DNA from 2 places in the Allobosea sp. 124 genome. Region 2 is predicted to be linked to the other one. Evidence: riboswitches for the same ligand, from Rfam matches in the RefSeq annotation. Region 2 holds a riboswitch; the other holds the start of a gene.

Region 1 (11,428 bases), 2.8 Mb from region 2:
CAGTTCCCGGCCCATGGCTGGCTGGTGGAGGTGATGGAGGCGCCGACGCCGGTCTCGGCCCTGCTGCATGCCGGCATCATCAATGCCGGTGGCTTCCTGCTGATCCGATTCGCCGATTTGCTGCTAACGACGCCGCGCGCGCTGGCGGCGCTGGTGCTGATCGGCGGGTTCACCGCCCTGCTCGGTAGTCTGGTGATGCTGACCCAGTCCGCGATCAAGACCTCGCTGGCCTGGTCCACGGTGGCGCAGATGGGCTTCATGGTGCTGCAATGCGGGCTGGCGCTCTTCCCGCTGGCGCTGCTGCACATCGTCGCCCACTCCCTCTACAAGGCCCATGCCTTCCTGTCCTCGGGCTGGGCAGTGGAGCAGGTCGCGGCCACGCGCCGCCCGGGGCCGGTCGCGGTGGCCGGCATTCGCGTCGTCGCGCAGTCCTTCGCCTTTGCGCTGGCGCTCTACGGCCTGCTCGGGCTGGGCTTCGGCTTCGCTGAGAAGTCGCCGCAGGCGATCGCGCTCGGCGCCATCCTCGTCTTCGGCGTCGCTTATCTGATCGCACAGGGCCTGGCCGACTCCGCGCCACGCGCACTCACCCTGCGGACATCGGCGGCGGCCATCGCCGCCTCGCTCTCCTACTTCCTGCTCCAGCGCTTCGCGCAGTGGCTGACCTCGGCGACGCTGCCGCCGATCCCGCCGCCGACGGCGCTGGAATGGGCGCTCATCGTGCTGACGCTGCTCTCCTTCGGCGGCGTCGCCTTCGCCCAGGCGCTGTTTCCGCACTGGGCGGGCCACCCGGCCCTGGCCGGGCTGCGCGTCCATCTCGCCAACGGCTTCTACGGCAACGCCATCTTCGACCGCTTCACCGGCGGCTGGGCGCGGCCCAAACCTTCGCTCCCGACCAGCGAAAGGAGCCCGTCATGAACGCGCAGCCCGGACATGACGCCCTGCAGGCTACCCTGTTGACGCAGGCCGATCGCGCCGCCCGCATCATCCCGCCACTCTGGCCGCTCTCGGCCTCTGTCGCTGTCAACCCATTCCTCGGCCTCGCAGGGGAGACGCTGCCCGGCGCGGCGGCGCGCCTCGGCCGGGCCGGCGGCATCCCCGTCACCATGCCGCGCAGCTTCTACCGGGAGCGCTGGTGGGCGGGTGAGATCACGCCGGCCGATCTTGCCGCTGCCATCGTCGACCGTCCGGGCGCGCCCGGTCTCGCTGCGGTCGAGGCGGCGCTCGCCGAGGACCCGGCGCCCGTAGCCCCGATCCCGACCGTCGCCGCGCTCTGCGCCGACGCCACCGGCATCGACTGGCCCGGCTTTATCGCGGACCGGATCGGCGCATGGGCGTCGGGCCATTTCGATCTCGGCCAGGCGATCTGGCCAAAGACCGCGGCGACCGGCGCCTATGAATCCTGGCGCGCCTTTGCCACCCAGGATCTCTCGCCCGAGATCGCGGGGCTGAAGGGCTTCTGCCTGCGCATCTCGCGGGAACCGCTCGCTGCCCCGGCAGCGATCAGGCGCGCAAGCCTTGCGCTCGGCCTGCCGCAAGCTGCCGCCGAGTGCTATTTCACCGCACTCCTGACCGGGCTCGGGGGCTGGGCGCAATATGCCCGCCACCTGCACTGGCAGGCGGAGCGCGACGGCGGCACCGACCCGACCATCACCGACCTACTAGCGATCGCACTCGCTTTCGAGGCGGCTCTGCAGGCGCAGTTCGGGCGGCAGATCGCCGATCCTTGGCGTGAGGCGATCGAAGCCCATGCCGAACCGTTCGAACCCGGCAGCGACCAGATCATCGACGCGCTACTGCAGGAAGCCTATGATCGCGCCGCGCAGCGCCGGTTCTTCACGGCCTGGCGGCCAGCCGTCACTAAGAAGGAGCCGCCGGCGCGCCCCTCGGTGCAGGCCGCCTTCTGCATCGACGTCCGCTCCGAGATCATCCGCCGCGCACTGGAATCGCTCGATCCCGGCGTGGAGACTCTGGGCTTCGCCGGGTTCTTCGGCATCGGCGTCTCGCATCGCAGGCTCGGCTCCGTCGGTGGCGAGGCGCGGTTGCCGGTCCTCTTGAAGCCGGGGCTCGGCTCCTTCACCTGCGACGCCCCCGGCGAGGCCGCCGAGGATCGGCAGCGCATCGGCGCCCGCGCCCGGCGCGCCTGGGGTCGCTTCAGGCGCGCGGCAGTTTCGTCATTCGCCTTCGTCGAGGCTAGCGGGCCGCTCTATCTCTGGAAGCTCTTCCACGATTCCGTCACGGCCGATCACCGCCCGAACGGCGACTGGGCTGCGCCGCAGCTCGACGCTTCGCTCACGGCGAGGCAGCGCATCGAGATGGCGGCGACGATACTGCGGGCAATGTCGCTGACCTCGCGCTTCGCCCGGCTGGTGCTGCTGGCAGGCCATGGCGCCCGGCTCGTCAACAACGCCCATGCCAGCGCCCTGCAATGCGGCGCCTGTGGTGGTTTCCCCGGCGACGTCAACGCCCGCCTGCTGGCCTGCCTCCTGAACGATGACGAGGTCCGCGTCGGGCTCCCGGCGCAGGGGATCGACGTACCGGCCGATACACGTTTCGTCGCGGGTCTGCACGACACGGTCAGCGACGAGATCACGTTGTTCGACCCCGAGTTGCTGCCGGCGTCGCATGCCGCCGATCTTACCCGGCTGGACTCGCTGCTGGCGTCCGCCGGACGCCTCGCCCGGACCGAGCGAGCGCTGCACCTGCCCGGCGCGACCGGCGAAGGCGACGTCGCCCGGCGTGGCCGGGACTGGGCTCAGGTCCGGCCGGAATGGGGGCTGGCTGGCTGCAAGACCTTCGTCGCCGCGCCGCGCCGGTACACGGCAGGGGCCTCCCTGGCGGGGCGTGCCTTCCTGCACAGCTATGACTGGCGCGCCGACAGCGAGTTCAAGGTGCTCGAGCTGATCCTGACGGCGCCCGTTGTCGTCGCAAGCTGGATCAGCCTGCAGTATTACGGCTCCGCCGTCGCACCGCTGGCCTTCGGCGCTGGCAACAAGCTGCTGCACAACGTCGTCGGCGGGATCGGCGTCTTCGAGGGCAATGGCGGCCTGTTGCGCGGCGGGCTGCCCTGGCAGTCGGTCCATGACGGTGAAGCACTTGTCCATAAACCGCTGCGCCTCTCGGTCGTCATCGCCGCCCCGCGCGAGGCGATTCTCGCCGTCCTCGCGAAGCATCCGGATCTCCAGGCGCTATTCGACCACGGCTGGCTGACGCTGTTCACGATGGACGATGCGGGCCGTCTGGCCTGGCGCTACCATGCAACGAACGGCTGGACCGATTTTCAGATTGAAAACGATACGGGGCGCTTGGCGGCCTGAAGCCCATGAGCGGACGCGACTATCCGAGGATGGCCGGTATCCGTTAGAAAAACCCGAGGCGTCGAACATGCCGATGTCGTGATTGAAGGGATTTGATAGAGGCCCGCCCCGGAACCGTAGTTAGTCAAGGGCCTTCTCAAGCGGTCGCTGGAGAGGTTAGCAATGAATCGAATCGCCCTAATGACGCTGGCCGTGGTTTCCGGCTTGACGCTGACCGCCTGCAATCCATTGGAGACGCAGCCGGTAGGTAACTCAAGCGTCCCGCAGCCGGCCAAGTCCGTCAAACTTAGCCGGTACGTCGGCAAATGGTACGAGCAGGGCCGCTATGAGGCGAGCTTCCAGAAGGGCTGCGAGGGTGTCACTGCCGACTACGCCACAAAGCCGGACGGCTCATTATCGGTGGTCAACTCTTGCCGTCAGGGCGGCTTGAACGGTCCGCTCAAGACGGCTGAGGCTTCGGCGCGCGTCGTCGATGGATCAAATGGCTCAAAGTTAAAGGTAACGTTCTTCTGGCCGATCGAAAGCGACTATTGGGTCCTCGACCGCGCGGACGATTACTCCTGGTCCATGGTCGGCGAGCCTTCGGGAAAATTCCTTTGGATACTCACGCGCGCCCAAAAAATTGACACACGGCAATACGAAGCGTTGACCAACCGCGCGCGCGCGATGGGCTACGACAAGCAGTTGCTTCGACGGACGCAGCAGTAGTCGTCTTCCCGTCGAGATCACCGAGCCATCCACCCCTGCCGAGGCCCGCGCAGATGAATTTGCGCGGGCTCCTTATCGCGGCATCAGAGCGTTGTGAGGGCCGTGCTGCCAATTGAATCGTTCGCCGATCGTGTCGAACTCCTCGGTGCGATGACCACCGTGGCGCCCACGGGAACGCGGTTGAACAGGTCCATGATGTCCTGATTGAGCAGCCGGATGCAACCGCTGGAGACCGCATCGCCGATGGTGTGAGGCTCGGTCGTGCCGTGGATGCGATACAGGGTGTCGCGGCCATCTATGTAGAGATACAGCGCGCGGGGGCCGAGCGGATTGTTGACGCCCCCGGCCATTCCCTTCGCCCATTTCGCGTTACGGATCGGATCGCGCTTGATCATGCTGAGCGTCGGCGTCCAACTGGGCCAGACCGCCTTGCGTCCCACGGTCGTTCGGCCCGACAGGTTCATCCCGTCCGCGCCGACCCCAATCCCGTATCGGATCGCTCTGCCGTTTTCGCGCACCAGGTACAGGAAGCGATCCTCAGTATCGATGATGACCGTGCCCGGCTGCTCTCGGGTATCGTAAGCGACTTCGCGGCGCAGGAACTGGTCGTCCACGACCGAGATGTCGGTCGCCGCAATGACATGCTTGTCGCCGACGATCTCACCGTACAGCGCGACGTATTGCGGATCGAGCGCCGGCGGGCTTGGCGCGGTCGCGCTCTGTGTCAGCGAACATCCTGCGCTAGACAGAGCAGCAGCCAGAAGGCCGACGAACTTGAGGTTTCTGAGCAGACGTTCGCGGCCGCTCGGGGGGACGGTAGAAGACATGACGGAACTCCTTCCGCGCATGACATGCGCGAGCCCCCTCTGTCATTGGCCTGAGAGTTTCATCGGGCCGAACCACTCGACACCGACTTACACCGTGGGCGGGAGCGTCGCTCCGCTTTTCAGAGTCTTCTTAGCAAGCGGTTCGGGTGCCTGAGAGTTTCCGGGGCGGTTGCTCCTTCGGCGGTCTTGCGACGCTCTCCCGCTTTGCTGGATCGAGGTATCAAGATGCTCTGAGGCGGATGTGTGGAAAAATGAGCCGGAAACATGGCGACTCTACCCTGTTGTATAAATCTCACGATATTAGCCGGATCCGCCACAATCGTGCGGTTCATTGCGTCCGGGATATCGGCGAGGGCTGCGCCGGCGGCCCTGCCTCGGGTGAGACGGCCCGCCGCTGTTGCTGCCCTTCTAACTGAAGGCCATATGCGCGGGGGTTCCCTCGCGGGCGGACGACTACCCGAATGCCCCGTCGAGCTGTCGCGCGCGCTGATCCAGAACGCTCCTTCGTCATGACAGTAGCCGGCGCCCGCGCCACCGATGTCGGCGTCCTTGACGGCAGCTCGATCACGGTCGACCGAAGCGTAGTCGCCGGCGATGGTGCCGTTATCGTTGCAGTGAACGGTGAGCGCCGCATCAAGCTAATCCGCATTGCCGGCGCCCGCAAAAGTCTCGCGTTCGGCAACCAGCGCTACCCCGACTACGATCCGGTCGACCGGGATCGAGCGGTCGAACAACGACGGCTGAAAGATTGCCAGGACGATGCGCGGTGTTCCAGGCTTCCCCCGGAATCGGACCTCTCGGATGTCGGCAACCGGTAGCTTCAACCTTACCTGGGAGCAGACGTTCCAATCGTCTGCTAAGGGCCGATTTTGTTGAAGAAGTCGGTGTTGCTGCGAGCTTGAGGTTCTGATTCAGTCGTCCTTGTGGAGGGCGGCGCTATGATGGGCGAGCGGACGGTTGCACAGGAGGCACTGTTCTACGAGTTCAGCTTGAGCGGCATGTCCCGGCTGGCCACCTGCGGCGCTCCATCGACCGCTTCGTTGATCTGTCCGGCATTCGTGCGCATCTACGCCCCTACTACAGCGACACCGGCCGGCCCTCGATCGATCCCGAACTGATGATCCGGATGTTGATCGTCGGCCACTGCTTCGGCATCCGCTCCGAGCGCAGGCTTTGCGACGAGGCCCATCTGAACCTCGCCTACCGCTGGTTCTGCCGGCTCTGGCTCGAGGGCGATGTGCCCGACCATTCCACCTTCTCGAAGAACCGGCACGGCCTCTTCCGCGACAGCGATCTGCTGCGCGAGGTCTTCGAGACGACGGTTCGACGAGCATGGCGGATGGGCTGGTCGGTGGCGAGGGCTTTGCGGTCGATGCCAGCCTGATCAAGGCCGATGCCAATCTGCAGAACGGGGCGCCCGGCAAGGATGGGTTGGCGCCTGAGGCCGCCAACCATGCGGTGCGCGAGTATCTGGCCGTGCTGGACGATGCCGCCTTCGGCGCGGCGACGCCGGTCGTGCCGAAGTTCATCTCGCCGGCGGACCCGGCCGCACGCTGGACGGCGGCCCATGGCGGGCAGGCCTTCTACGCCTATGCGACGAACTATCTGATCGACCTCAAGCATGCCGTCATTATGGACGTGGAGGCGACTACGGCCGTGCGGCAGGCCGAGGTCGGCGCCGCGCGAACCATGATCGGGCGCACCCAGGACAGGTTCGGCACCTGGCCCGAGAAGCTGGTCGCGGACGCAGCCTATGGCTCGGCCGAGAATCTCGCCTGGCTGGTGCACGAGCGCGGGATCGAGCCGCATATCCCTGTGTTCGACAAATCCCAGCGCCGGGACGGCACCTTCAGCCGGTCCGACTTCGCCTATGATCATGATCGCGATCTCTACATCTGCCCGGGCGGCCAGGAGCTTCGGCAGTTCCGCCGCTGCTTCGCGGTGCCGCGCGATGGCATCGATCGTGAAGGCCTCATGCGCTACAGGGCGAGGAAGCGCGACTGCGATGCCTGCTCCCTGAAGCCGCGCTGCTGTCCGAAGGAACCTGCCCGCAAGCTTCTGCGCTCCATCCGCGAGGGCGCCCGCGACATGGCGCGCGACATTGCTGCCACCGATGCCTACGTCACCTCGCGACGCGAACGGAAGAAGGTCGAGATGCTGTTCGCGCATCTGAAACGCATCCTTAAACTCGACCGCCTGAGACTGCGAGGACCATGCGGTGCCCGCGACGAGTTCCTCCTCGCAGCCACCGCCTAGAACCTCAGAAGAATGGCGAAGTTGATGCCGTCGGGAGTGTCGCCTCTGGCGGCATGAGGGAGAAGGCCCTCTCACAACCCCTCCCGTGCTCCTCACGAATGGCGCCGACACCGACTTCTTCAACACAATCGGCCATACTCGTCCGTTCCGTCGAAGAGCAAGACAATGCATCCGGGTCCGTTTCCGTACTGCACGATAGAGAAGGCTTGTCGGAACCCGCTTACGGGCCCCCCCGGGGATGAGCAGATGAAGCTATTCCGGGCTCTCGCACCGAAACGGAATTCCGATGACGACTCTGAACGATGGCGCAAAGGTAGCCGAGGATGAGGCGCGACCAACCGCCGGGGATCTTGCGCGGTATGCGCGAGCACAGACTGAGCACTGAACATGCCGGAATGTTCCCGATGTGGCAGGCGGCGCTGGCGCATGCGCTGCTGCTCGACCATGACGGCGACCGGCTCCATGTGGACCAGGGGGCCTGAACAGCCGCCAGCTTGCGGAAGGCGCGCGCTCGATGGCGCGGATCTTCGCGCTGCTGATCGGCGAGGCTCCGGCCCGTAACGAGCAGGAGCTCGGGCAGAAGATCGAGATCTACGAGACGATGAGCTTCCTGCCGGGCGACATCGAGTGCTCGCGCACAGCCTGGCTCGTCGAGCTGGCCATGCATCTCGATTCCGTCGATCTCGGCATCGAGCTGAGCAAGGCGCCGGTCGCGACCGGCTCCGAGAGCGTGCAGTAGGATCGCCGCAATGACCTCCTTGATCGTGTACGATCTCGAGACCAGCGGACTCAGTCCGGCCTGGACGGTGCAGCTTCAGGCCGCCCACACGCGGCATCATCCCGGTCATTCCGCACAAGACGAATGAGAAGGACAAGCCCGGCTTCGTCGCGAAAGCCCTCCATCGCGGGCGTGCCCGCATCGAGCAGGCCGTCGGCAAGCTCAAGCGCTTCAAGCGGGTCGCCCTACGACGCGAGAAGATCAAGCTAAACTTCACAGCCATCGTCGCCCTCGCAGCAGCCTCCGTCTTGGTCAAATCCGTCCATCGCCTAGATTTTCGTCAGGCTCCAACGGGATTGATCTTTAACAAATTATTCCTTGCGCAACTGGCGATACTCATCAAAGGCAGGATGGCGAAAGCGTTCAATAGTGACCAATCAGGGGTTGATTCCGTATCTCGGGCGGGCTGTCAGTCTCACACTGTTCGTGACCGGTCTTGTGCATATCAGGAGCGGCTTGTTAGGGCCGGTCTTGGTGACGGTTGCCCTCATCATCATCTGGTTTCTGCCGACAAAGCCTCGTCCGCAGGACGCGCTCGCGCCGCATCGTCTGCCGGCAGTGATCGGGCCGGATCTCCTCTGCCATTTGCTGACCGGCTTCGTCATTGCTCTACCGTTCTGGGCAGGCGGGGACGCCGGCTTTTCGCGCTCCGGCATCAATGTCATGGCGATCATCACCTGGCCCATGGCGCTTGGCGGCCTCGTGCTGGTCGCCGTTGCAGCCGAAAATACGAGCCGCTTGGTGCGGATCGAAGACGATGCGCTGGAGGTCGCGACCGCCTGGCGACGCCAGCTTATCCGCTACGCCGATATCGCATGGATCGAACCTTGGCGCCGCGGTCTGCCGCGCGTGCTGCGTGTGCTTGCGCCATTGCTGGCGGCAAGCGGACACCTGACGGCGGCAGGCGGATTGATGCTTGCGCGTGATTCGACGGGCGTCGGTCTGAAGCTCGCCGATGGGCGAAGCATTGTCATCCAGCGTGAAGCGTTCGAGAAGCCGTTGCAGCGTCACCTGCATGTCCTGAAGAAGAAGGGCGTGCCGATGGCGGCCGAGGGGGAGCAAACATGAAGGCATTCTTGACAAACATCGTTGCGGGGCTCGCAGCTCTCGGGGCGCTTTTGGCGCTGGCCACGCCGGCCCGTGCCCAGACCTGGACGGGCCACCGACTCGCAGAGGTGACGTTCGAAGCCCCGGCAGACTGGCGCGCAACGAGCACGCGCGACCGCGCAATCATCCTGGCCGATTCCGCCGGGCGCGAATTGCGTGTCGAGTGGTGGGTGCAGGACGAACCGATCCTCGGCTACGACGACATCGTCTCCCACAAGCGAATCACGGTTGGCGGCAAGCGGGCGACGTGGAAGCATTCCTCCTTTCCGAACGGGCAGACTGTTACGGTCGTCCTTGACGAAAAGCGGAAGGACGGGCGCCAGCTCCTGATCTCGCTGGAAGCTCCCGGCCGCGACGCGACCGCTGCGATCCGCCTTTTCGACGACGTCCTGGCTCGGGTTCGCTTCGGGGGAGCGGCAGGCCAAAGCGGCGCGGTGACTGCACCGCCAAGTACGGCGGCCGTCGCGCCCCGGCAACGCGAACGGACACCGCTTTCGCCGCAGATGCAGGCGATCGCGGCACATTTCGGACAGGACTGTGAGGCCGTTGCACTCGCCTCCTGGTCACATCCGGCGCTCGCTGCCATCCGCAAGCGCAAGCAGGCGCGCATCGAATGGGCGATGCTCTGCCGCAACCAGAGCCATCCGGTGTTTGCGATGACCTTCGACTACGATCCGCAGGGTCGCACCAACGATTTCTTCATGCCGCTTTATGACGACGTGCTGAAAGCCGGCGGCGGCGCGGCGTTTTCCTTCGTTTCCTTACGGGACAAGCTGATCATCGACGTCGCGTTGGTGGGTAAGGACCAGATCGATGTCAACTTCAGGGACGTTCCGCAACTGCCGCGCGCCGAAAACCCAGGGGATGGCAAGGCGGCCCCGTCCGCTGCCAATCCCACGGAGAAAAGGTCTGGTCCGCCGGTGCGGGAACAAAGTGATGTGCGGCTGTTTCTCGGCCGCGCCTCCTTCAGCGCGCCGGCGGAATGGGAAATTCGGGCCGATCCCGACCAGGCCGCCATCGGCTTCATCCGCCCGGACAACAAGGCTGAGATCATGGTTCTCCTGTGGCCTGAAGCGCGGCCCATGCCGAGCGAGGGCGTGAAGCAGCTCGAACATGTGGTGGTGGCGGATACGCCTGCCGTTCGGTATCGGCAGAGGATCGCGAACAGCCAGATCGAGCACATTTTCTTTGAGGATGGCTATCCCGACGGCTCCCGCATCTCGGTTTCGTATCGGGCTTCAGGCGAGCCGATCGAGGACGGAGCGCCGATCCTTGAGCTTTTTCTGGCGGACCTGACCCTCAATGACTCGCCTCCGGGAGGCTGGTCGCCGGTCGGACCGCTGCAGGCCCGGAGCCGCGATCCATACGAGGGCCTTGATGTGCGTCCTTTTGAAAAGACCCGATGAGGAGGCCGATGATGGATCATTCCGCACGACGATCGCTCCCGTCCCGCGCCTTGGTGCTTGGCTTGCTGGGAGCGGCTGCGCTGGCCTCCTGCGTCAGCGCATTCGCCCAGTCGACGACCATCGCACAGGACATGATCGCCGCCACCAAGCGTTATGTCGCCGAGAAGAGCGAGGAGGTGATCAAGGCGCAAAGCAAGCGGGCCATCGTTGCCGCCTACAAGAAGCTCTATCGGTCCGGCGCAGACAAACGCATGTTGCGGGCGCTCGGTACGGTCGCGCTTTCCGCTGAAGAGATCGACACCTTCGCCGACAACATGGCAAAAGCCACCGTCCTCGGCGACCGCGAAGGGGTGAAGGGCGTCGGGCAGCAGGTGGCGCTGGCGCTCGGTCAGAAGCTGGTCGCGGGGCTGTCCGATCCACAGTTGCGCGGGCAGATGGGCGAGTTGCTCGGCAGTGTCGAGAAGGTCAACGAGATCGCCGACGTCGTCGGCCAGGCGGCCGGCGGCGACACCAGGGCGGCCATGGAATTTGCCGGGCGCGCGATCATCGCGGCGACACCTGCGGCGGCTATCTTTACCGCCGGGGAGACGGCGGTCGGCGTCATGAAATACGCCAACGAGAAATTCACCGACGATAGCCTTGAAGATCTTTATCGCCGTTATAACGAAGGGGACGCCGACGAGCGCGAGCAGATTCGGCGCAAGCTCGAGTCCGATCGCGTATATTCCTACATCGTCCGCGATCGCCGCATGGAGCTGGCAGCGGAGAAGGAAGAAGCCATCCGGCTCGCCACCGCAGGACTCTCCGACCGCCTGCGCGAACGCCTGCTGGAGGCCAAGGAGGCGGATGTGATCGACGACATCCTCCGCAATTTCGACGCGCGCGCCGAGCGCGAGCGCGTTATCGCCATTCGCGGGGCAGCGAGCGCCAAGGCGGCGGCGGAAGCGACCGCCATGCTCGAAGCGCTCGACTCGACGGCGCGGGACCGCTGGGGCAAGGACTGGCCGCAGACCCGCGTCTACGATCTCGACC
Region 2 (11,428 bases):
GGCCTGGGCATCTTCGCCTTCGTCGTGGCGCTCGTCCTGCTCTTCGTGGTCTGACGCGTCCGACCACCGGCTTCCCGTCGCGCCCGAATACCCCTTCGCGGGTTCGGGCGCGGCCTCCATTTCCTTCCGCTGAAAGGCAGCCCATGCCGGTTCGATCTTCACGGTTCGTCAGGCACGGATGGGCCGGCCTCGTCGCCTCGGTGCTGCCCGTCACGCTGCTGACGGGCGCGGCTGCAGCCGCCGCGCCGCATCTGAGCGGCGAGAAGGCCGCCTTCCCTCCCTTCGACGTCGCAACCTTCTCGGGCCAGATCTTCTGGCTCGCCATCACTTTCGGCGCGCTCTACTGGCTGATGTCCAGGATCGCCCTGCCGCGTGTCGGCGCGATCCTCGAAGAGCGGGCCGACACGATCTCGCGCGATCTCGACAATGCCGCCAAGATGCAGGCCAAGGCGGAAGAGACCGCCCAGGCCTATGAGGCGGCCCTGACCGAGGCCCGCAAGAACGCACAGGCCATCGCACAGGCCTCCCGCGATGCCGGCGCCAAGGCGTCGGACCAGCGCCGGCATGCCGTCGAGGCCGAGCTTTCGGCCAAGCTCGCCCAGGCGGAAGCCACGATCGCCACCACCAAGGCCAGCGCCATGACCAATGTCCGCGGTCTCGGCAGCGAGGTCGCGGTCGCGATCGTCGCGAAGCTGACCGGCCAGGCCCCGAGCGCCGCTGAAGCGTCCGAGGCGGTCGATCAGGTTCTGGCCCGCGGCTGAGGAGAAGACAGATGGATACTTTCTGGGTCGGCGTCGCCTTCTTCATCTTCATCGGCATCCTCGCCTATTTCGGCGTGCCGAAGGCCATCGTCGCCGCGCTCGATTCGCGCGGCGAGAAGGTCGCGCAGGAGCTCGCCGAGGCGCGCCGCCTGCGTGCCGAGGCCGAGAAGCTGCTGGCGGAGTTCGAGGCGAAGCGCAAGGCCGCCGAATCCGAGGCTGCCGGCATCGTCGCGGCTGCCAATGACGAGGCCAAGCGGCTCGCCGCCGAGGCGGAAGCCAAGCTGAACGATTTCGTCGCCCGCCGCACCAAATCGGCGGAAGACAAGATCGCGCTGGCCGAGAGCCAGGCAGAGGCCGAGGTTCGCGCCGCCGCCGCCGAGGCAGCGACCCGCGCCGCCGAGGTGATCATCCGCGCCCAGGTCGGCGGCAAGACCGGCGACGCGCTGTTCGCCGCCGGGCTGCAAGAGGTCAAGACCAAGCTGAACTGAGGCCTGCCGCATCGATATGCCTGACGACGCCGCGATCCCCCGGGATCGCGGCGTCGTCGTTTCCGGCACAGCCCAACCGAAACGGATGCTGTCATGCGGTTCCTTCGCGGATTCGTCGCCCTTGCGCTCATCCTCGGCATCGCGACACCGGCTCTGGCGCTCGAACAGATCGCCTTTGTCTCCCGCGACGGGACCATGCTCTCGGGCTGGCTCTCCAGGCCGGCGGGTCCGGGGCCCTTCCCTGCCGTCATCCTCCTGCATGGCTGCGCCGGCCTGTGGAACGGTTCCGGCAAGCTCGCCGCGCGCGAGACCGACTGGACCGCGCGGCTCGTCGACGCGGGATACGCCGTGTTGTTGCCCGACAGCTTTCGCCCTCGCGGTGTCTCAGCCCTCTGTAACGATCGACGTCGCAGCCTGACGCCCGCCGACCGGGCGCAGGACGCGTTCGGCGCCCGCGACTGGCTGGCGCGGCAGGCCTTCGTCGCATCCAGACGCATCGGTCTCATGGGCTGGTCCAACGGCGGATCGACGGCACTGGAGGTCGCGGGAGAGACGGCCGCGGCGGGCGCCGACGGGTTTCGCGCGCTGATCGCATTCTACCCGGGCTGCCGTGTCCTGCTGAAGCGCGGCTGGATTGCGCGGGCCCCGACGACGATCCTGCACGGATTGGCCGATGACTGGACCCCGGCTGCGCCTTGCCAGCAACTCGCCAGCAAGGGCGATGCAAAGTTTGTCGGCTACCCCGACGCCTATCACGACTTCGACCACCCCAGCCTGTCTCTGCGCGAGCGCAAGGCGGCCTATTCGGAACGTGCGGACGGGCTGGTGACGCTCGGCACGCAGGCCGAAGCTCGCGCGCAAGCGATCGCCGCGACAATGGCGATCCTGCAAGGGATGTGACAGGCCTCAGTTCGAGACGGTCAGCGTCTTGGCCGGAATGGCCTCCGTCCTGGCGGGCCGCACAGGCGGAGCAGCCATCGGCTTTGCCTCAAGTCCCGATTGCGCAGCCTTCGGCCTGGCCTTGCGCGCCACGATCGTCGAGGTGACGATGCCCTGCGGCGTGTCGAGACCGTAGATGTCCTCGCGGAAATGGATCAGGCCATCAGCCCCCTGCCAGCCGGTGAGATAGACCCAGGCGACCGGAACGGCCTTCTTCAGCGAGATGTTCTTGCGTTCGCCCTTGGCGATCTCGGCCTCGATCGCCGGCAGGGTCCACTCCGTCCCCTCCAACAGCCAGGCGCCGAGGTCGCGCACGCCCTCGATGCGGGCGCAACCGGAGGAGTTGAAGCGGACATCGTTGCGGAAGAGCGCCTTCTTCGGCGTGTCGTGCAGATAGACGGCTTCCGTGTTCGGCATGTCGATTTTCATCTGGCCGAGTGAATTGTCGGGGCCGGGATCCTGCCGCACGGTGAAATAGGGCGAGGTCAGGCCGGCCCAGTTGACCGTCGCCGGATCGATCTCGCGATTCTCCGCCCCGAGCAGGCGCATATGCGACTTCGTCAGGAAAGCCGGGTCCTTGCGCATATGCGGAATGATGTCTGCCTTGACGATCGAGGTCGGCACCGTCCAGGTCGGGTTGAGGTTGACCGAGGTGATGTTGGCCTGAAGCACCGGCGAGGGCCGGTCTGCCCGGCCGACGATGGCGAGATGGCGGCGCTGGACCTTGCCGTTCTCGACCGCCTCGACGCTGGCGCCAGGGATATTGACCACCACGTAGCGCTCGGCGAAGGAAAAGCCGTTGCCCTTCAGTCGCTCAAGCGTCGCGGTGAGCTGGTTCAGCCGCACCTCGACCGGCGTATTCATCGCCTTCAGCGTAAGGCGGCCCACCGTTCCGAGATCGGACAGGCCGTGGCGGATCTGGAAGCGCTTCACCGCCGCGACGACGGCGGCATCGTAGAGATCGCCTGGCAGCGCGTCCGGCGGCAAGTCGCCGCTGAGCATCAGGCGCTGCTTCAATGCCACGACATCGGGCCCCTGTGCGTCCGGCTTCAGCGCGGTGGCGCTCGCCGGCACCTTCGGCCAGCCGCCGCGACCGGCGATGTCCTCATGCGCGATCAGCGCCTCGAGCGTGCGGTCATAGGTGTTGGGGCCGTAGCTCGGCTCGTTGGCGCGCGCAGTCGCCGCCCCCAGCAACAAGGCGAGAGCAGCGACGGTAGCTTTGACGAAACGCACGGCCATGGACGTAAAATCCCACACTGCGTCAGTGACGCATGACGGAAGCATCCCTCGCACATGGTCAAGGAAGCCTTAAGGCAGCGCGGGGATTTCCGTATCGGAATGTTGCTGGCGGCCTGCGCCGCCAGCAAGATCGCAACTTACTCCGCGGCTTCCGCGACCGGCGCAGGCCTGACCCATTTCAGCACCGGCTGGCGGGCAGCGCGGGTCTCGTCGAGGCGGCGGATCGGAGCGTGATGCGGGGCGGCCGTGAAGCGCTCCTTGTCGTTGCCCTTCGCGGCCATGGCGAGATCACGCAAAGTCGCGATGAAGAGATCGAGCGAGGCCTTCGATTCCGACTCGGTCGGCTCGATCAGCATCGCGCCGTGGACGACAAGCGGGAAATACACCGTCATCGGATGGTAGCCCTCGTCGATCATCGCCTTGGCGAAATCGAGCGTCGAGACGCCCGTGCCCTTGAGCCATTCATCGTCGAACAGCGCCTCGTGCATCGAGGGGTGGTCCGGGAACGGCAGCGACATCAGATCCGACAGGCCGGCGCGGATGTAGTTGGCGTTGAGGACGGCGTCCTCGGAGGCCTGCTTCATGCCGTCGGCGCCGTGGCTCAGCATGTAGGTCAGAGCGCGGACATACATGCCCATCTGGCCGTGGAAGGCGGTCATGCGGCCGAAGGGAGCGTTGCCCTGCGGGGCGTCGGCCGCGTTCTCGACAAGGCGCGGCGTGCCGCCCTCGACATGGATGAACGGCACGGGCGCGAAAGGCGCGAGCCGCTCCGAGAGCACGACGGGACCGGCACCCGGGCCGCCGCCGCCATGGGGCGTCGAGAAGGTCTTGTGCAGGTTGATGTGCATGGCATCGACGCCGAGATCGCCCGGCCGCGCCTTGCCGACGATCGCGTTGAAGTTGGCGCCGTCGCAGTAGAAATAGGCGCCGGCCTCATGCATCGCGGCGGCGATCTCGACAATCTGCGGCTCGAAGATGCCGCAGGTGTTGGGGTTGGTCAGCATGATCGCAGCGATGTCGGGCCCGAGCAGGGCCTTCACATCCTCGACCGCGACGGTGCCGTCCGCACGGGCCGGCACGGAGCGCACCGAAAAGCCGATCAGGGCTGCGGTCGCCGGGTTGGTGCCATGGGCCGATTCGGGAACCAGCACGACGGTGCGGGTGGCGCCCTCGCCCTTGGCGGCGATGGCGGCCTTGATCGCCATCATGCCGCAGGCCTCGCCATGGGCGCCGGCCTTCGGCGACAGCGCCACCGCCGGCATGCCGGTCAGCGTCATCAGGTAATGCGAGAGTTCGAGCATGACCTCGAGCGCGCCCGGCACGGTCGAGACCGGCTGCAGCGGGTGCACGTCGGAGAAGCCCGGCAGGCGCGCCGTCTTCTCGTTGAGGCGAGCATTGTGCTTCATCGTGCAGGAGCCGAGCGGGAAGAGCCCGGTGTCGATGCCGTAGTTCTTCTGGCTCAGGCGGACGTAATGGCGCATCGCCTCGGGCTCGGAGAGGCCGGGCAGGCCGATCTCGCCCTGGCGGGCATGCTGGCCGAGACGCGCCTTGAACGGCGCCGGCTTGTCGATGTCGACGCCCGTGGTCTCGTGATGGCCGATCTCGAAGATCAGCGGCTCGATCTGCTGGAGCGCCTTGTTGCCGGTGAAGGTGGGGTGTTGCTCCTGGGCAGACGCGGTGCCCTGGGTGGGACGTCCCTGACGGTTCAGCATCACAGCACCTCCGCGAGCGCCGCCACGAAGGCCGCCCGATCTTCATCCGTGTTGATTTCGGTCGAGGCAACCAGCAGCAGGTCGTCGAGACCCGCGGTCGGCAGCAGGCGCGAGACCGGGACGCCGCCGAGGATGCCCCTGGCCGCGAGCGCCTCGACGACCTGCGCCGCCGGCTTGCCCAGCTTCACCGTGAACTCGTTGAAGAAGCTCTCGTTCAGCACCGAGACGCCCTTCACGCCCGCGAGCAGATCAGCGAGCTTGACCGCATTGGCGTGGTTGACCTCGGCGAGGCGGGTGAAGCCGGCCTGGCCGAGCAGCGTCATGTGAATGGTGAAGGCGAGCACGCAGAGGCCGGAATTGGTGCAGATGTTCGAGGTCGCCTTGTCGCGGCGGATATGCTGCTCGCGGGTCGAAAGCGTCAGCACGAAGCCGCGCTGCCCATCGGCGTCGACCGTCTCGCCGCAGAGCCGACCTGGCATCTGGCGGATGTATTTCGACTTGGCGGCAAAAAGCCCGACATAGGGGCCGCCAAAATTCAGCGCATTGCCAATCGACTGGCCCTCGCCGACGACGATGTCGGCATCCTGCGCGCCGGGCGGCACGACCGCGCCGAGCGAAACGATTTCGGTGAAGACCGCGATCAGCAGGGCGCCATGGGCATGCGCCTTGTCGGCGATCGGCTTCAGGTCGCGCAGATTGCCGAAGACATCGGGCGACTGCACGACGACGCAAGATGTCGTGTCGTCGATCTGCGAGAGGATGTCCTCATTGGCGGCGACATCGGGCTTGAGCGCGACGATATCGTCATTCGCCATCTCCGACAGCGTCCGGACGACCGCGGTGTAGTGCGGGTGCAGGCCGCCCGACAGCACCGCCTTGCGGCGCCTCGTGACGCGATGCGCCATCAGCACCGCCTCGCCGGTGCCGGTCGAGCCGTCATACATCGAGGCGTTGGCGACCTCCATGCCGGTCAGTGCCGCGACCTGGGTCTGGAACTCGAAGAGATATTGCAGAGTGCCCTGCGCAATCTCGGGCTGGTAGGGCGTATAGCTGGTCAGGAACTCCGAGCGCTGGATCAAGTGGTCCACCGTCGCCGGGACATGGTGCTTGTAGGCGCCCGCCCCGACGAAGAACGGCACCGAGGACGCCGCGACGTTGCGCGCCGACATCCGGGCCATGATGCGCTCGACCTCGAGCTCGCCCTTGGCGCGGGGCAAGTCCAGCGGCGCCTTCAGCAGCTTGCCGTCAGGCACATCGGAGAACAGCGCGTCGACATCGGGCACGCCGATGCGCGCGAGCATGTCCTCGCGGTCGGTGTCGGTCAGGGGGAGATAGCGCATGAGAGCTTTCCGGGACGATGTGAAGTGCTGGCGTCTTGTCGATCTGCAATGTCATCCCGGACGGAGCGAAGCGGGGAGCCGGGATCCATTCCTGAAGCGTTCTGGAATGGATCCCGGATCGGCGCAGCTTTGCCGCTTAGCCGGGGTGACCAAACTGCCGTCGATCAGAGCGTCTTGATGTAGTTCTGGTACTCGGCCTCGCTCATCAGGCCTTCGAGTTCGGCCATGTCCTTGAGCTTGAGCTTCAGGAACCAGCCCTTGCCGGCCGGGTCCTCGTTGACGGCGCCGGGCGCGGCCTCAAGCTCGCCATTGACCGCGACGACCTCGCCGGAGACCGGCGCATAGACCTCGGACGCCGCCTTGACGCTTTCGACCACGGCAGCCTCGCCGCCCTTGGCGACGGCCTTGCCGATCTCCGGGAGCTCTACGAAGACGACGTCGCCGAGCTGGCCCTGGGCGTAGTCGGTGATGCCGACCGTGCCGGTGTCACCCTCGATGCGGATGTATTCGTGGTCCTTGGTGTAGCGGGTCTCGGCCATGGGATCAGTCTCCGGAAAGGACAGCGGTTGTTTGGGGATCAGCGCTTGTAGCCGTTGGGCACGAAGGGCATCGCGGCGACGACGGCCGGCAGCGGCTTGCCGCGCACGATCAGATCGAGCCGGGTGCCGGGCGCGCTGTGGGCCTTGGTGACATAGCCCATGGCGCAGGGCGCGTTCAGCGTCGGGCCGAAGCCGCCGGAGGTGACCTTGCCGACGATCTCGCCCTCGGGCGTGGCGATCTCGGCGCCCTCGCGGGCCGGCGCCCGGCCTTCCGGCAGCAGGCCGATGCGGATGCGGGTGACGCCTTCCGCGAATTCGCGCTGGATGCGCGCAGCGCCCGGGAAGCCGCCTTCCTCGCGCCGGCGCTTCTGGATCGACCAGGTCAGCGCGGCCTCGACCGGAGAGGTCGTGGTGTCGATGTCGTGGCCGTAGAGGCAAAGCCCGGCCTCGAGCCGCAGCGAATCGCGCGCGCCCAGCCCGATCGGCTTGACAGTGGCGTCGAGCAGCAGCGTGTCCCAGATCTCGCCGATCTTCGCCGCCGCGGCGGAAATCTCGTAGCCGTCCTCGCCGGTGTAGCCGGACCGGCTGACATTGGCCTTGATGCCGGCGACCTTCATGCTGCGCGAGGTCATGAAGCCCATCCCGGCGGCTTCGGGCGCGATGGCCGCCAGAGCCGCTTCGGCAGCCGGACCCTGAAGCGCGATCAAGCCGCGGTGCTCGGCCTTGATCAGCTTCACATTGGTGGGCAGTCGCGCCTCGATATGGGCGTAGTCTTCGGTCTTGCAGGCTGCATTGACGACCAGATAGAGCGCGCCGTCCTCATCGGGATCGATCGACCGCGTCACCATCAGATCGTCGAGGATGCCGCCCTCCTCGTTCAGGAGCTGCGAGTAGCGCTGCTTGCCCGGTGCGAGATTGACGATGTCGGCGGGTATCAGGGCTTCGAGCGCACGCGCCGTGGTCTCGTGATCGGGCCCGACCAGAAAGCACTGCCCCATATGCGAGACGTCGAACAGGCCGGCCTTCTCGCGCGTCCAGTTGTGCTCGGTCAGGATGCCGGTCGGATACTGCACCGGCATGTCGTAGCCAGCGAAGGGCACCATGCGGGCGCCGAGCGCGACATGGCGCGAATGCAGCGGAGTCTTGAGAACGATGGCCTCAGGCGCAGCCGGGACGGCGGCAACATTAGCATCGGCAACATCGGCGTCGGTAGCCATGGACGGCCCCTTCCAGAGTCGAGCGCAAGCCCCGGACGGAACTGTCCGGAACGCGCCCCCTCTGTCTTGGAACCTGAGAGATTTCCCCGTGCCGGCATGGTGGCGCCGGACAGGTTACACCCGTCGGTGGGCGGAGTTTCCCCCGCCGCTTTCCAGAGTGCCAGTTCCCACGCGGTCCGTTTGCCTGAGCGTTTCCGGGGCGGTTGCGCCTTCGGCGCCGGGCTCGGACGACGTCCGGACCCGGTCTCTCCCGCGGGGATGTTGCGGCTATTGGCAGAGATACAAGACGCCGCGTCTTAGTCAATCGCGGCGCTGCCTCGTTTGGCGGCAATCAACGCCAGTCTTCGCGTTGCGGCCGTCTCGCGCCGCGCCTAACGGCGGCGCGAACGCGCCGGCGTGGCCGCGCCGGCGCCCAGCCCGACGATGATCTCGACGTCGCCGCGGCCGGCGGGAACCACGATGCCGTCCTCGACATGCGAGAAATCGACGCCGCCCTGGCCGGAGGCCACAGTGCCGCCGACGCGGGCGGAGCGGCGGGCGATCTGCGTCGTGCCGCGCGAGACCAATGTCGTCAGCGTCGCGCCATAGCTGCCGGCGCCGCCGGCGGGCCCGAGCAGGACGCGCCCCTCGACGCCGACCTTGAGGCGGAAGCCGCCATTGCCGGTGGGCGTGCATTCGCGCGCGACGTTGAGGATCGAGATCTGGTGGCGCAGGCTGCCGCTGTCGGGGCCGGACTGGGCGCGGACCGCGGCGCCGCCATCGGCGATGATGACCTCGGGGCAGATGAACTGCTCGTCCGGGTCGTCCTTCGGCAACTGGTCGGGCGGCGGCGGCGTCGTCGACTGGAACATCAGGACATTGCCCAGCGTCTGCATCGTGCTTGGCTGGCCGGAGGAGGAGCCGGAAGAACCGCAGCCGGCGAGGCCGAGGCAGAGAAAGGGCAGAGCCAGCAGGCTCGGCCGACGAAGCAGCGCATCACTCACGGCAGGGTCTCCACGCCGGGGCCAAAGCCGTTGAGGGAAACGGGCACGCCCACCCCCTCTTCCGGCGTCTGAAACACGATGAAGGTGGCGCTCTTGCCGCCCTTGAGCTGGCCGAGCAGGGCATCGTCCATCACCACCTCGGCAACGCAGCCCGTGGTCAGGCAGCGCACGAAGCCGGCGCGGCCGATGTCCTTGTCGTCGATCTTGAGGCCCAGCCCCGACGGCAGCAGCACGCCGAGCGGCGCGACCACGCGCAGGAGCCTGCTCTTCTGGTCGGCCGTCTTCAGCACGATGACGAGAAGCGTCAGATTCGGCCTGTCCTCGGCCGCGACGTTCTGAACGAGCGCGCATTGCTCCGTCTTGGCGCCGGGCGGCACCTCGCAGCGCATCTGCCAGTCGCCATGCGTCGACTTGACCGCGCCCTGGGCCAGCGCCGGGCCGGCGGCCAGAGCGGCGCCAGCCAGCGCGAGAGCCGCCGCGCAGACAGGTCCGATGATCCTACCCATCCTTGCGATTCCTCCAAACCGACGCCCTGCCGCCGGACATACAACCGAAGTTAAGAGCGGAATTCAGGCGGAAAGCCGGCTCCCCGCCGCGAAATCCCGCTTTGCCCCCGCAGTGGATTGCGTTGGGACCATGCAGGCCCGGTCCTGTCAAGGAGAGAGCGGCCATCACCGGGCCACCGCGGGCCGACCTCGCGCGATTATGCCGCACGGGATGCGCCGGCACCCCGCATTGCCCCACTGGCGCAAGCGTGATCTTTGATTTATCGCAATCCCGAAGAGCAAGGTGGCCTCGCGGTCGCACTCGCCACGCATGGAACAATTCCCGTCATCAGCGCCCCGGTGGACGCTTCGTGATGGGCGGCCCATGCAGGGCATGACAAGGAGCTATGTCGGATCGATGCGATTTCTGAGCAGGACCCTAGCCACCGTGGCCGCATCGGCCCTCGCCGCCGCCGCGGCGACGATGCTCCCCGACAGCGCCATGGCCGGAACCGGCATGCCGAGCCCCTGGCAGTTGAACCTGCAGGGCGCGGCGACCGAGGTCGCGCACTACATCCACTGGTTCCATGACTGGCTGAACGTGATCATCTTCGTGATCACGATCTTCGTGCTCGGCCTGCTGCTCTACGTGGCCTGGCGCTTCAACGAGAAGGCCAACCCGGTTCCTTCCAAGACCACGCACAACGCCCTGCTCGAGGTCGCCTGGACGGTGATCCCGGTGCTGATCCTCGTCGTGATCGCGATCCCCTCCTTCCGCCTGCTGAAGCTGCAGCTCGAGATTCCGCAGGCTGACATCACCATGAAGGTGACCGGAAAGCAGTGGTACTGGTCCTATGAATACGCCCAGGACGGCGGCGCCTTCGGCTTCGATTCGCTGATGCTCGACGAGAAGCAGCGCGCCGAGGCGATCGCAACCAAGAAGATCGCGGCCGAAGAGGCTCCGCGTCTGCTCGCCGTCGACAACGAGGCGGTGGTTCCGGTCGGCAAGGTCGTGCGCGTGCAGGTCACCGGCGCCGACGTGATCCACAAGTTCACCGTGCCGTCCTTCGGCATCAAGATCGACGCGATCCCGGGTCGCCTCAACGAGACCTGGTTCAAGGCCGATCGCGAGGGCATCTATTACGGCCAGTGCTCGTTCATCTGCGGACAGAACCACGCCTATATGCCGATCGCCTTCCGCGTCGTCAGCCCGGAGCGCTACGCCGCCTGGCTCGCCGAATCGAAGCAGAAATTCGCCAATGCCGGCGATGCCGCCGGCAAGGTCGCCGCCGCGACCAAGTGAAAGCCGTTAACGTGCTGCGGGCCGCAAGGCCTGCGGCGAACCTGATTTGACTGACTGTCGCGAAGCGATTTCGCACGAGGAGACCAAGGCGATGGCAACAGCGGCTCCGCACGCTCACGCCCACGGACATCACGACGAGGAACACGCCCATCCGACCGGATCGCGGCGCTGGCTGATGTCCACCAACCACAAGGACATCGGCACGCTCTACCTGATCTTCTCGATCATGGCGGGCCTGGTCGGTGGTTTCCTCTCGATCATGATGCGCATCGAACTGCAGCAGCCCGGCCTGCAGATCTTCGCCAACGGCCAGAGCTACAACGTTTTCGTCACCGGCCACGGCCTGATCATGATCTTCTTCATGGTCATGCCCGCCGTCATCGGCGGCTTCGGCAACTGGTTCGTGCCGCTGATGATCGGCG

What was found. Region 2 has a riboswitch for glycine ahead of gcvT (glycine cleavage system aminomethyltransferase GcvT). Riboswitches for the same ligand answer to the same signal wherever they lie in the genome.
Region 1: linked by a shared signal. The riboswitch ahead of C8D03_RS15445 (L,D-transpeptidase) and the one ahead of gcvT (glycine cleavage system aminomethyltransferase GcvT) in region 2 are both predicted to bind glycine.

What each region holds. Positions count from the first base shown of each region.
Region 1 is NZ_PZZM01000001.1:3,253,758-3,265,185, reverse strand. It holds gene C8D03_RS15460 (proton-conducting transporter transmembrane domain-containing protein) at 1-915, shown strand, start outside; gene C8D03_RS15455 (YbcC family protein) at 912-3,314, shown strand; gene C8D03_RS15450 (lipocalin family protein) at 3,477-4,022, shown strand; gene C8D03_RS15445 (L,D-transpeptidase) at 4,106-4,849, opposite strand; glycine riboswitch at 4,978-5,061, opposite strand; gene C8D03_RS15440 (S24/S26 family peptidase) at 5,359-5,667, shown strand; partial or broken gene C8D03_RS15435 (IS1182 family transposase) at 5,788-7,105, shown strand; gene C8D03_RS26980 (hypothetical protein) at 7,465-7,587, shown strand; gene C8D03_RS15430 (hypothetical protein) at 7,620-7,844, shown strand; gene C8D03_RS26850 (hypothetical protein) at 8,253-8,951, shown strand; gene C8D03_RS15420 (hypothetical protein) at 8,948-10,396, shown strand; gene C8D03_RS15415 (hypothetical protein) at 10,408-11,428, shown strand, end outside.
Region 2 is NZ_PZZM01000001.1:494,359-505,786, forward strand. It holds gene C8D03_RS02360 (F0F1 ATP synthase subunit C) at 1-54, shown strand, start outside; gene C8D03_RS02365 (F0F1 ATP synthase subunit B family protein) at 144-761, shown strand; gene C8D03_RS02370 (F0F1 ATP synthase subunit B family protein) at 773-1,249, shown strand; gene C8D03_RS02375 (dienelactone hydrolase family protein) at 1,343-2,149, shown strand; gene C8D03_RS02380 (L,D-transpeptidase family protein) at 2,156-3,427, opposite strand; gene gcvPB (aminomethyl-transferring glycine dehydrogenase subunit GcvPB) at 3,565-5,139, opposite strand; gene gcvPA (aminomethyl-transferring glycine dehydrogenase subunit GcvPA) at 5,139-6,479, opposite strand; gene gcvH (glycine cleavage system protein GcvH) at 6,644-7,018, opposite strand; gene gcvT (glycine cleavage system aminomethyltransferase GcvT) at 7,057-8,235, opposite strand; glycine riboswitch at 8,287-8,397, opposite strand; glycine riboswitch at 8,398-8,498, opposite strand; gene C8D03_RS02405 (hypothetical protein) at 8,607-9,218, opposite strand; gene C8D03_RS02410 (invasion associated locus B family protein) at 9,215-9,724, opposite strand; gene coxB (cytochrome c oxidase subunit II) at 10,122-11,006, shown strand; gene ctaD (cytochrome c oxidase subunit I) at 11,098-11,428, shown strand, end outside.